2 regions of the Kineococcus glutinatus genome follow, and region 2 is predicted to be linked to the other one. Evidence: riboswitches for the same ligand, from Rfam matches in the RefSeq annotation. Region 2 holds a riboswitch; the other holds the start of a gene.

What was found. Region 2 has a riboswitch for S-adenosylmethionine ahead of ABEB16_RS07395 (cysteine dioxygenase). Riboswitches for the same ligand answer to the same signal wherever they lie in the genome.
Region 1: linked by a shared signal. The riboswitch ahead of ABEB16_RS01305 (methylenetetrahydrofolate reductase) and the one ahead of ABEB16_RS07395 (cysteine dioxygenase) in region 2 are both predicted to bind S-adenosylmethionine.

The regions. Positions count from the first base shown of each region.
Region 1 covers NZ_BAABIL010000018.1:68-5,637, reverse strand. The annotation lists gene ABEB16_RS01315 (solute symporter family protein) at 1-1,504, opposite strand, end outside; gene ABEB16_RS01310 (DUF485 domain-containing protein) at 1,501-1,881, opposite strand; SAM riboswitch class I at 2,067-2,161, shown strand; gene ABEB16_RS01305 (methylenetetrahydrofolate reductase) at 2,220-3,218, shown strand; gene metE (5-methyltetrahydropteroyltriglutamate--homocysteine S-methyltransferase) at 3,265-5,570, shown strand, end outside.
Region 2 covers NZ_BAABIL010000172.1:164-6,640, forward strand. The annotation lists gene ABEB16_RS07380 (universal stress protein) at 1-370, shown strand, start outside; gene ABEB16_RS07385 (RNA polymerase sigma factor) at 572-2,101, shown strand; gene ABEB16_RS07390 (rhodanese-like domain-containing protein) at 2,187-2,651, opposite strand; gene ABEB16_RS07395 (cysteine dioxygenase) at 2,648-3,163, opposite strand; SAM riboswitch class IV at 3,382-3,493, opposite strand; gene ABEB16_RS07400 (DUF456 domain-containing protein) at 3,566-4,054, opposite strand; gene ABEB16_RS07405 (DUF7455 domain-containing protein) at 4,109-4,336, opposite strand; gene ABEB16_RS07410 (DNA gyrase/topoisomerase IV subunit B) at 4,543-6,477, shown strand, end outside.

The DNA.
Region 1 (5,570 bases), on a different contig from region 2:
TCGTGACCAGCCCGGGGTTCTCCAGCGGGAACCACGAGAAGTCGATGGACGGGTCCGTGATCATGGACAGGCTCGCGCCGGTGTTCGGGTCCGTCTTGCCGGAGACCACCGGCGAGAGCGCGATGAGCACCACGCAGGAGATCAGGCCGCCGTAGATGCTCCACAGCGCACCGCGCGTGGTGAAGCGCGACCAGAACAGCGAATACAGGATCGTCGGCAGGTTCGCGCTGGCCGCGACGGCGAAGGCCAGCGCGACGAGGAAGGCGACGTTCTGCCCGTTGGCGAAGATGCCGCCGACGATGGCCACCGCCCCGATGACCAGGACGGCCAGGCGCGCGACCCGCACCTCCTCGTCGGGGGTCACCCGGCCCCGCTTGACCACGCTGGCGTAGATGTCGTGCGCGAACGAGGCGCTGGCGGTGATCGCCAGGCCGGCCACGACCGCGAGGATCGTCGCGAAGGCCACCGCGGCGATGATGCCGAGCAGCACCGTGCCGCCGAGCTCGTACGCCAGCAGCGGGGCCGCCGAGTTCACCTTGCCCGGCGCGGCCAGGATCGTGTCCCTGCCCACCAGGGCGCCGGCGCCGTAGCCCAGCACCAGGGTGAAGAGGTAGAAGAAGCCGATGATCCAGATGGCCCACACGACGCTGCGGCGGGCCTCCTTGGACGTGGGCACCGTGTAGAAGCGCATCAGCACGTGGGGCAGGCCCGCGGTGCCCAGCACCAGCGCCAGGGACAGCGACAGGAAGTTGAGCTGGGACGTCGGGTTCGCGCCGTACTGGGCACCCGGCCCCAGCACCGCCTCACCGCCCCGCGCGGCGGCCGCGCCGAGCAGTTCCGAGAGGTTGAAACCGTGCTGCGCCAGCACCCAGACCGTCATGACCGCCGCACCCACCACGAGGAGGGCGGCCTTGATGATCTGCACCCAGGTGGTGCCCTTCATCCCGCCGACGAGGACGTAGAGGATCATGACGGCACCGACGACGGCGATGACGACGTTCTGGCCGGTCTTGCCCTCGATGCCCAGCAGCAGCGCCACGAGGCCGCCGGCCCCGGCCATCTGGGCGAGCAGGTAGAAGAAGGTGACCGCCTGCGTGGAGATGGCCGCGGCCGTGCGCACCGGCCGTTCCTGCAGCCGGAAGCTGAGGACGTCGGCCATCGTGAAGCGCCCGGTGTTGCGCAGCAGCTCCGCGACGAGCAGCAGCGCGACCAGCCAGGCCACCAGGAAGCCGATGGAGTACAGGAAACCGTCGTAGCCGTAGACGGCGATGGCCCCGGCGATGCCGAGGAAGCTCGCCGCCGAGAGGTAGTCCCCGGCGATGGCGGTGCCGTTCTGCCCGCCGGTGAAGGAGCGACCGCCGGCGTAGAAGTCGGCGGCGCTGCGGTTGTTGCGGCTGGCCCGCACCACCACGGCCATCGTCACGACGACGAAGAGGGCGAAGATGGCGATGTTGACGGACGGGCTGCCGATGTCCGTCGCGGGGGCGACCGGTGCGGTCCTCACCGCAGCACCCCGCCCTCGCCGCCGCCGTCGAGGACGCGCTCGACGCGCTGGCGCAGCTCGTCGGCCTCGGGGTCGAAGTGGCGGTCCGCCCAGCGGACGTAGGCGGTGGTGATGGCGAACGTGGACACGAACTGGCCCAGGCCCAGCAGGAGCCCGACGTTGACGTTGCCCACGACCGGCGTGCTCATGAAGCCGTGGGCGTAGTCGGCCAGCAGCACGTAGGTGAAGTACCAGACGAGGAACAGCCCGGTCATCGGGAAGACGAACCGGCGGAACCTGCGGCGCAGCGCCGCGAACTCCGGGCTCTCCCGGACGTCCTGGTAGGCGGTGCGGGTGACGGCACCCCGGTGCGCCGGTGTGGCGCCGTGCGTGTCCATGCAGACCTCCTCGTCCGCTCGCGCGCCGTCCCGCTCCCGGGGGGCGCCGTGGTCGCGCACACAGTAGTTGCTCCCCCCGCCGGTGCAGGCCGTTTCCGCAAGGGCTTCCGGAAGGCGTGTCGCGGGGCCCGGGGCCGACCGGGGGAGCGACTTGAAGGGTGCGGCCCGGGCTGGTTAATCTGCTCGCACCATCCAGAGCGGCCGAGAGTCCTGGCTCGACGACGCCGCAGCAACCCCCCGGGCGACCGGGAGAGGGTGCTAACGCCAGGTGCGATGGAGAGAGAGATGCCCTGCACCGGTCCCCCCTGCGACGCCTCCTGCCCGCCCGGGGTGCGCGCATGAGCGTCGCGCGCCTGGTGAGCGACCCCGCGCGGCCCACGATCTCCTTCGAGCTCTACCCCCCGCGCAGCCCGGCGGCCGCCGAGCAGCTGCTGCGCACCGTCGACGCCCTCGCCGGGTGCGGGCCGGACTTCTTCTCCGTCACCTACGGGGCCTCGGGCTCGACCCGCTCCACGAGCCGGGACCTGGTGCGGCACGTGCTGACCAGCACGCCCGTGCCCGTCGTCGCGCACCTGACGTGCGTCGGCGCCTCCCGCGCCGAGGTCATCGGGACGGTCCGCGACTACCTCGATGTGGGCGTGCGCAGCTTCCTGGCCCTGCGCGGGGACCCGCCGGCGGGGCAGCCGGACTGGCAGCCGCACCCGGACGGCGTGGCGCGCGCCTGCGACCTCGTGGAGCTGCTGCAGGTCGTCGACCGCTGCCACCGCGCCACCAGCCCCGACCGCCCCGTCGACGAGGGGCCGCTGAGCATCGCCGTGGCGGCCTTCCCGGCCGCGCCGCCGGTGCAGCGGGGCGCGGGCGACGTCGAGGTGCTGCTGGCCAAGCAGCGCGCGGGCGCCGACTTCGCCATCACGCAGGTCTTCTACGAGGCGCACGACTACACCCGCCACGTCGCCGCGGCGCGTGCCGCGGGCGTCACGATCCCGCTGCTGCCCGGGATCATCCCGATGACCGACCCCGGTCGCCTGCTGCGCCTGCAGGGGCTGACGGGGGTGGCCGTGCCGCGCGCGCTGCTGGCGCGGCTGGAGGCCGCCGCGGAGCACGGCCCCGCGGCCGTGCACGCCGAGGGGATCCGCGCCGGCGCGGTGCTCGCGCGCCGCGTGCTCGACGCGGGCGCCCCGGGGCTGCACGTCTACACGTTCAACACGCACCACGCCGCACTTGACCTGCTCGAGGGCGCACACCTCGGCGGCGGGGCCGTTCCGGCCCCCGACCTGGCCAGCGGGCCGTGGGTCACGGCATCTCACTCCACCACGCTGCGCCAGGCGCAGCACTGACACCGCGTCCGGGCCCGCGAGCGGTCCCGGACGGGAGGGGACGACCATGACGCACGACGCCACCCGCCTGCCCACCACCATCCTGGGCTACCCCCGGATCGGCCCGCGGCGGGAGCTGAAGAAGGCGCTGGAGGCCCTGTGGGCCGGGCGCGCCTCCGTCGAGGAGACCGAGGCGGCGGCCGCCGAGCTGCGCGCCCGCACCCGCCGGCGCCTCAACGCCCTGGGCCTGCCCGCCCACGACGCCTCCATCCCGTCGGCCTCGTCGTACTACGACCAGGTCCTCGACGCCGCCGTCGCGGTGGGCGCCGTGCCCGCGCGCTTCGCCGACGTCGTCGGCGCCGACGGGCGGGTCGACCTGCAGGGCTACTCCACGATCGCCCGGGGCCGCGGCGAGGACGCGCCCCTGGAGATGACGAAGTGGTTCGACTCCAACTACCACTACCTCGTCCCGGAGATCGGCCCGGACACGGCGTTCCGCCTCGCCGACGACCGCGCGGTGCGGGAGTTCGCCGAGGGCCTGGCCGACGGCTTCCTCACCCGCCCCGTGCTCGTGGGTCCGGTGACGTTCCTGCTGCTGTCCAAGCCCGCCGACGGCGCGCCGGCGGGTTTCGCGCCGCTGAGCCGGCTCGCCGACCTCGTGCCGGTCTACGCCGAGCTGCTGCGCGCGCTGGCCGCCGCCGGCGCCACCTGGGTGCAGCTGGACGAGCCGGCCCTGGTCTCGGACGTCCTCACCGCCGACACCGCGGCCGTGGCCGCGGCCGTGCGCCAGGCCTACGGCGCGCTCACCGCCGTCGAGGGCCGCCCGTCCCTGCTGGTGGCCGCGCCCTACGGCGACCTGGGGGAGTTCCTGCCGGTGCTGGCCGGCACGGACGTGGAGGCCCTCGCGCTCGACCTGGTCCGCGGTGCCGTGCCCGCCGGTCCCGTGCCCGGCCTGGAGACCAAGGCCGTCCTCGGCGGCGTCGTCGACGGGCACAACGTCTGGCGGGCCGACCTGGCCGCGGCACTGGCGAAGCTGGAGGCGCTGCGGCCGCTGGCCCGCTCGGTCGCCGCCGGCACGTCGACCTCCCTGCTGCACGTGCCGCACGACACGGCCGACGAGCCGCAGCTGCCCGAGCGGCTGCGCGGCTGGCTGGCCTTCGCCGACCAGAAGGTCGCCGAGGTCGTCGCGCTCGCCGCGGCCCTGGAGGACCCGGCGGGTGCGGCCGGTGCGCTGCAGGCGTCCGCGCAGGCCCGCCGCGACCGGCTGGGCGCCGAGGGCGTCGTGGTCCCCGCGGTGCGCGAGCGCCTGGGGGGGCTGTCCGCCGCCGACTTCGCGCGCAGCGACTACGCGGTGCGCCGCGCGGCCCAGGACGGGGTGCTCGACCTGCCGCCGCTGCCGACGACGACCATCGGGTCCTTCCCGCAGACGGCGGAGATCCGCCGGGCGCGCGCGGCGTGGGCCAAGGGCGAGCTGCCCGACGACGGTTACACCGCCGCGATGCGGGCGGAGATCGACCGCGTGATCGCGCTGCAGGAGGAGCTCGGCCTGGACGTGCTCGTCCACGGCGAGCCGGAGCGCAACGACATGGTGCAGTACTTCGCGGAGCTGCTGGACGGCTTCGCGGTGACGGCCAACGGGTGGGTGCAGTCCTACGGCTCGCGCTGCGTGCGCCCGCCGATCCTGTGGGGCGACGTGACCCGGCCCGCGCCGATGACGGTGGACTGGTCCACCTACGCGGCCTCCCGCACGGCCAAGCCGGTCAAGGGCATGCTCACCGGGCCGGTGACGATCCTGGCCTGGTCGTTCGTGCGCGACGACCAGCCCCTCGGCGACACGGCGCGGCAGGTCGCGCTGGCGCTGCGCGACGAGATCGCCGACCTGGAGGCCGCGGGCATCGGCATCATCCAGGTCGACGAGCCCGCCCTGCGGGAGCTGCTGCCGCTGAAGGCCGCCGACCAGCCCGCCTACCTCGACTGGTCGGTGGGGTCGTTCCGCCTGGCCACCTCGGGCGCGGCCGACACCACGCAGGTCCACACCCACCTGTGCTACTCGGAGTTCGGGGAGGTCATCGGCGCGATCGACGGCCTCGACGCCGACGTGACGAGCATCGAGGCCGCGCGTTCCCGCATGGAGGTCGTCCCGGAGATCGCCGCCGCCGGTTTCGCCCGGGGGATCGGGCCGGGCGTCTACGACATCCACTCCCCGCGGGTGCCCAGCGCCGAGGAGGTCGAGGAGCTGGTGCGCCTCGCGGCGGCGTCCATCCCCGAGCGCAACCTGTGGATCAACCCCGACTGCGGCCTGAAGACCCGCGGTTACGCCGAGACCGAGGCGTCGCTGCGCAACCTCATCGCCGCCACCCGCGCGGTGCGGGC
Region 2 (6,477 bases):
GCCCGAGGGCCGCGCCGCCCTGGAACACGCCGCGGCCGCAGCCCTCAGGGAGGGTGTGGCGCTCGTGGCGGTCCGCAGCGTCCGGCAGGGCCGGGAGCAGGACGCCGAGGAGCTGGCCGAGCTCGAGGCCGTGCACGCCCGGGCGGTGCAGGAGCTGACCGCCGCGGGGCTCGGGCACCAGGTGCGCGAGGTCCCCGACAGCCTCGACTCCGCCGACGACCTCGTCACCGCCGCCGAGGAGGTCGACGCCGGGCTCATCGTGATCGGGTTGCGCCGGCGCACGCCCGTCGGCAAGCTCATCCTCGGTTCCAGCGCCCAGCGGATCCTGCTGGACGCCCCCTGCCCCGTCCTGGCCGTCAAGGCCCCCTGAGGACCCCGGGCCCCGGTCCGCGGCGCCGCCGGCCGGGCGACTCGCGTCCGCGGACGAGCGCGCCGTTGCGCCGGACGTGCCACAATCGGCGGTTGGTGTTCCTCCCCGGGCATGTTCGACCGGGGTCCGGTGTTGAGCACAGCGGTTGACACCCGCGGTCGCTGCTCGCGACCCGTTCCGCCCCTCGACGAAAGGCAGTACGTGTCGTCGGCATCGACCTCCCGGCCGCTCCCACCCGAGTTCGCCCACGAGTCCTTCCAGCAGCTCATGCAGGAGGGAACCGCCCGCGGCTTCGTCGAGGCGCAGGCCGTGCGCACCGCCTGCGAGGACGCGCAGCTGCCGCTGCAGCGCATGAAGGCCGTGCTGCGCGCCCTCGACGACGCCGGTGTCACCGTGCGGGTCGACGAGCCCCCCAAGCGGGCCGTGGCCGCCGCCTCCAGCCGCCGCACGACCTCCACCGCCACGGCCGCCAAGAGCACCGCCGCCAAGACCACGCGTCCCCCGGCCAAGCGGGCGGCCAAGGCCGCGGCCCCGGAGGAGGGCGCCGCACCGGCGCGCGCCGCCAAGGCCGCGCCGGCGAAGGCCGCCGCCAAGGCCGCCCCGGCGAAGGCCGCCGCCAAGGCCGCCCCGGGTGCGGAGGCGGACGTGCCCCTGGAGGACATCCCCGTCGACGACGCGGTCCTCACCGATGTGCCCGCCGGCGCCCTGGAGGAGGTCGACGGGATCGCCGACGCCCCCGAGGCCGCCCCGCAGACCGCCGGTGGCTTCGTGCTCACCGACGACGACGACGACGCCCCGGCGCAGCAGGTCGCGACCGCCGGTGCCACCGCCGACCCGGTCAAGGACTACCTCAAGCAGATCGGCAAGGTCGCCCTCCTCAACGCCGAGCAGGAGGTCGAGCTCGCCAAGCGCATCGAGGCCGGCCTCTTCGCGGAGGAGAAGCTGCACTCCGGTGCCCAGCTGGACCCCAAGCTCAAGCGCGAGCTGTGGTGGATCGCCGAGGACGGCCGCCGCGCCAAGAACCACCTGCTCGAGGCCAACCTGCGCCTCGTGGTGTCCCTCGCCAAGCGCTACACCGGCCGCGGCATGCTCTTCCTGGACCTGATCCAGGAGGGCAACCTCGGCCTGATCCGCGCGGTGGAGAAGTTCGACTACACCAAGGGCTACAAGTTCTCCACCTACGCGACGTGGTGGATCCGGCAGGCCATCACCCGCGCCATGGCCGACCAGGCCCGCACCATCCGCATCCCGGTGCACATGGTGGAGGTCATCAACAAGCTCGCCCGGGTGCAGCGGCAGATGCTGCAGGACCTCGGTCGCGAGCCCACCCCGGAGGAGCTCGCCAAGGAGCTCGACATGACCCCGGAGAAGGTCGTCGAGGTCCAGAAGTACGGGCGTGAGCCGATCTCGCTGCACACCCCGCTGGGTGAGGACGGCGACTCCGAGTTCGGCGACCTCATCGAGGACTCCGAGGCCGTGGTGCCCGCCGACGCGGTGAGCTTCACCCTGCTGCAGGAGCAGCTGCACTCGGTGCTGGACACCCTGTCCGAGCGGGAGGCGGGCGTGGTCTCCATGCGCTTCGGGCTCACCGACGGCCAGCCGAAGACCCTCGACGAGATCGGCAAGGTCTACGGCGTCACCCGCGAGCGGATCCGGCAGATCGAGTCCAAGACGATGTCGAAGCTGCGCCACCCCTCGCGCTCGCAGGTGCTGCGCGACTACCTGGACTGACGCGGTCCGGGCCACCGCCCGGCACGCACACGGCCCCGTCACCTCCCGGTGACGGGGCCGTGTGCACAGCGGGGCCCTCGGCCGGTCAGCCCTGCGGCGCCGGTGCGGTGGCGGAGACGACCTCCCCGGCCGGTGTCCAGCCCCGCACCACGGGCAGGCCGCCGTCGCGCCAGGCGGCGAGCCCGCCCACCACGTCCGTGGCCCGGTGCACGCCCACGTCCTGCAGGGCCGCGGCCGCGAGGCTGGAGGTGTAGCCCTCCTGGCAGAGCACGATCACGCGCAGGTCGTGGTCGGCCCCGGGGATCGCCGCGCCGGACGTGGGGTCCAGGCGCCACTCCAGGACGTTGCGCTCCAGGACGAGCGCGCCGGGCACCTCACCCTCGGTCAGCCGCTGGGCCATGGGCCTGATGTCGACGAGCAGGGCGCCGGCGGCCTGCTCGGCGTGCGCCTGCACCGGGGTGAGGCGGTCCAGCCGGGCGCGCGCCCGTGCGAGCACGTCGGCGATGCCGGGCCGGGCGCGGGTGCCCACCGACGGCGCGGGGGCGGTCACGCGTCCACCTCCGGCTCGTCAGTGCGCACGGTCCGCACCCGCGTCAGGCCGGTGCCGGTCACCGCGTAGAAGGACATGCGCTGCAGCCGGGGTGCGTAGGCGTGGATGCTGACCGCCGGCTCGTCGTGGTCGTTGCGGACGTCGTGCACGACGTCGGGCTCGACGGTGCGCGCCCCGCCGGCGGGGGTGAGCGGGACCGCGTGCAGGGCGCCGTCCCGGGTGGCGCGGCTCTCGGTGAGGGTTCCGGCCACGACGGTGAAGGCGGCCGCGGACCCACCGTGGTCGTGCAGGTCGGTGCCCTGGCTGCGCAGCCAGGTCAGCAGCCAGACGTCGACCCCGGCGGGGGCGTCCAGCCGCGTCCACCAGCGCTCGGCGGCGCCGAACCGGACGGCGGGGCGCCACAGCTGCGGGCGGGCGGCGATGCCGCGCACCAGGGCGGCGAGGGTGCGGGTGGCCTCCGAGGCGGGCAGGGCCGCGGCGGGGACGGGCGGGGACAGGGGTTGTGTGGTCACGTCGACCTCCGGGACGGGGCGCGGACCGCGGGCAGCGGTGCCGCGAGGCTGGACGGGTGCGGGCCGGTGCTCAGGCCGGGGCGCTCCCGGGACAGCGGGCGCTGGAGGTGCGCATGAGGTCGACGTGGCGGCGCGCGCGCAGCAGCGGCAGACGCCGGGGTGGGGGAGGTGCGGTGGGTGTCACGGGAGCTCCGGTGGCCGGGGGGACCCGGGCGCCGGGTCCGCGCTTGCCCCCGCGCGGCGCGGGGGCCCGGTCATCACCCGGGGCACCCCGCCGCGGAGGAGGGTTGCCGGCCAGCGAGCCGGGGCTTGGCGCTGGCGCTCATGACCTGGGACGAGGATGGGCGAGACCTCTTGCAGTGTCAACTTCCCCCGGCCGGCGGCTCCGACCGGCCGCCGGCCTCAGCCGCGCAGCGCCCAGGCCGACCCGGCCCACAGGGCCACGGCCAGCAGCCCGGCACCCAGCTCGATCGCGACGCTGAGGCCGGCGGCCTGCAGCGCCTGGACGGTCGAGCGCCAGGCGTCGGCGCCCGCACCGCGCAGCCGCGCGGCCTCGGCCAGGTAGACCCCGAGGACGAAGCCCAGCGGCAGGCCCACGACGGGCAGCACGAAGAAGCCGACGACGCCCAGGGCGCCGCCGGCGAGCAGGGTGCGGTCGGGGATGCCCGCGCGGCGCATGCGGCGCCCGGGCAGCAGGTACTTGGCGACCTGCCCACCGCTGACGAGGGCGGCCACACCGACGAGCGCCCACCAGGCGGGCCCGCCCGTCAGCCACGCCCACACCGCCGCCGAGGCGACGACGAGCACGGGCCCGGGCAGGACCGGCACGAGGGTGCCCACCAGCCCCACGGCCATCGCGAGGGCGACGAGCAGGAGCCCGGCGTCACCCATCGGTCATCGGGTGCCGCCGGGCTCCGTCGCCCCGTGGTCGGTGCAGGTGGTGGGTCAGCGCTCGTCGTCCTTCGCCGAGGCCGGGGTGGCCTCCAGCCGCTGCGTCTCGTCCTGGATGTCCAGGGCGACCAGGCGCAGCGCGTCGCGGTGCTCGCGGCCGTGGTGGGCGCAGAACAGCAGCTCCCCACCGGATCCGAGCACGACGCGCACGTACGCCTGGGCCCCGCAGCGGTCGCAGCGGTCTGCCGCGGTCAGCGGGTCGTTGGCAAGGGCTGTGGTCACGGGGCTCCTTCCGTGGTGCTCGGTAGTGCGGGCCCCCGTGGTGCGGGACCAGCGCGGTGCAGCGGGCGAGCACGGCGACCCGCTGCGACCGCCATCCTCTCCAACATCCAACCACCTGCCACCGTTCCCACGGCCGCGCATCGCCCGTTCGCCGTGAGCGGATCCGGCGGCCCGGGGGTGTCGGGGACCTCGCATAACCTGTCCGGGTGAGTGCTGATCCCCTCGACCCCGCCCCCGCCGCCCGGGGCCGGCGCCCCGCGAAGGCGGAGCCGGAGGGCTACACCGCCGCGCACCTCCTCGTGCTGGAGGGCCTGGAGGCCGTCCGCAAGCGCCCCGGCATGTACATCGGCTCCACGGACTCCCGGGGCCTCATGCACTGCCTGTGGGAGATCATCGACAACTCCGTCGACGAGGCGCTCGGCGGGCACTGCTCGACGATCCTCGTCGTCCTGCACGCCGACTCCTCCGTCGAGGTCCGCGACGACGGCCGGGGCATCCCCGTCGACGTCGAGCCCCGCACCGGCCTGTCCGGGGTGGAGGTCGTCTTCACGCACCTGCACGCCGGCGGCAAGTTCGGCGGCGGTTCCTACTCCGCCTCCGGGGGCCTGCACGGCGTCGGCGCCAGCGTCGTCAACGCCCTCTCCGCGCGTCTGGACGTCGAGGTGGACCGCGGCGGCAGGACGCACGCCACGAGCTTCCGCCGCGGCGTGCCGGGCCGCTTCGCCGGGGACGGGCCCGAGGCCCCGTTCGAGCGGCGGACGGGGCTGGAGGTCGCGGGCCGCGCCAAGCGGGGCGTCACCGGCACCCGGGTGCGCTACTGGGCCGACCGGCAGATCTTCCTCAAGGAGGCGGAGTTCTCCTACGCCGACCTCGTCGCCCGCGCCCGGCAGACGTCCTTCCTGGTCCCGGGCCTGACCATCGTGATCCGCGACGAGCGCGGCCTGCCCGGCACGCCCGCGGAGCACGGCCCGCACGAGGAGACCTTCCGCCACGACGGCGGCATCGGCGAGTTCGCCGACTTCCTCAGCCCCGACCCGCCCGTCACGGCCGTCTGGCGGCTGCAGGGCAGCGACGTGTTCCGCGAGAACGTGCCCGTCCTGGACGACGACGGGCACATGACCGTCACGGAGGTGGAGCGCCGCTGCGAGGTGGACGTGGCGCTGCGCTGGGGCACCGGCTACGACACCAGGGTCCAGTCGTTCGTCAACATCATCGCCACGCCCAAGGGCGGCACGCACATGGCGGGCTTCGAGCAGACGCTGCTCAAGGTGCTGCGCAAGCAGGTGGAGCTCAACGCCCGCCGCCTCAAGGCGACCGGCAAGGACGACAAGCTGGAGAAGGACGACGTCCTGGCGGGGCTGACCGCCGTCGTCACCGTCCGCCTCGCCGAGCCGCAGTTCGAGGGCCAGACCAAGGAGGTGCTGGGCACCGCCGCGGTGCGCCCGATCGTCGCCCGCATCGTCGAGCGCGAGCTGACCGCGGTGCTGACCTCCACCCGGCGCGACGAGAAGCAGCAGGCCAGCGTGCTGCTGGAGAAGGTCGTCTCGGAGATGAAGGCGCGGGTCTCCGCCCGCGTGCACAAGGAGACCCAGCGGCGCAAGAACGCGCTGGAGACGTCGTCCCTGCCGGCCAAGCTCAAGGACTGCCGCAGCGAGGACGTCTCGGCCACCGAGCTGTTCCTCGTCGAGGGGGACTCCGCCCTCGGCACGGCCAACGTGGCCCGCAACTCCGAGCACCAGGCGCTGCTGCCGCTGCGCGGCAAGATCCTCAACGTCCAGAAGGCCTCGGTGGCCGACATGCTGAAGAACGCCGAGTGCGCCGCCATCATCCAGGTCGTCGGGGCCGGCTCGGGCCGCAGCTTCGACCTGGACGCCGCCCGCTACGGCAAGGTGGTGCTCATGACGGACGCCGACGTCGACGGCGCCCACATCCGCACCCTGCTGCTGACGCTGTTCTTCCGGTACATGCGCCCGCTGGTGGAGGCCGGTCGCGTCTTCGCGGCGATGCCGCCGCTGCACCGGGTGGAGGTGTCCGGCTCCGGCCGGCGCCCCGCGGAGGTCTTCTACACCTACTCCGACGCCGAGCTGCGCCAGCTGCTGGCCGACCTCAACCGCAAGGGGCGCTCGTACAAGCCGATCCAG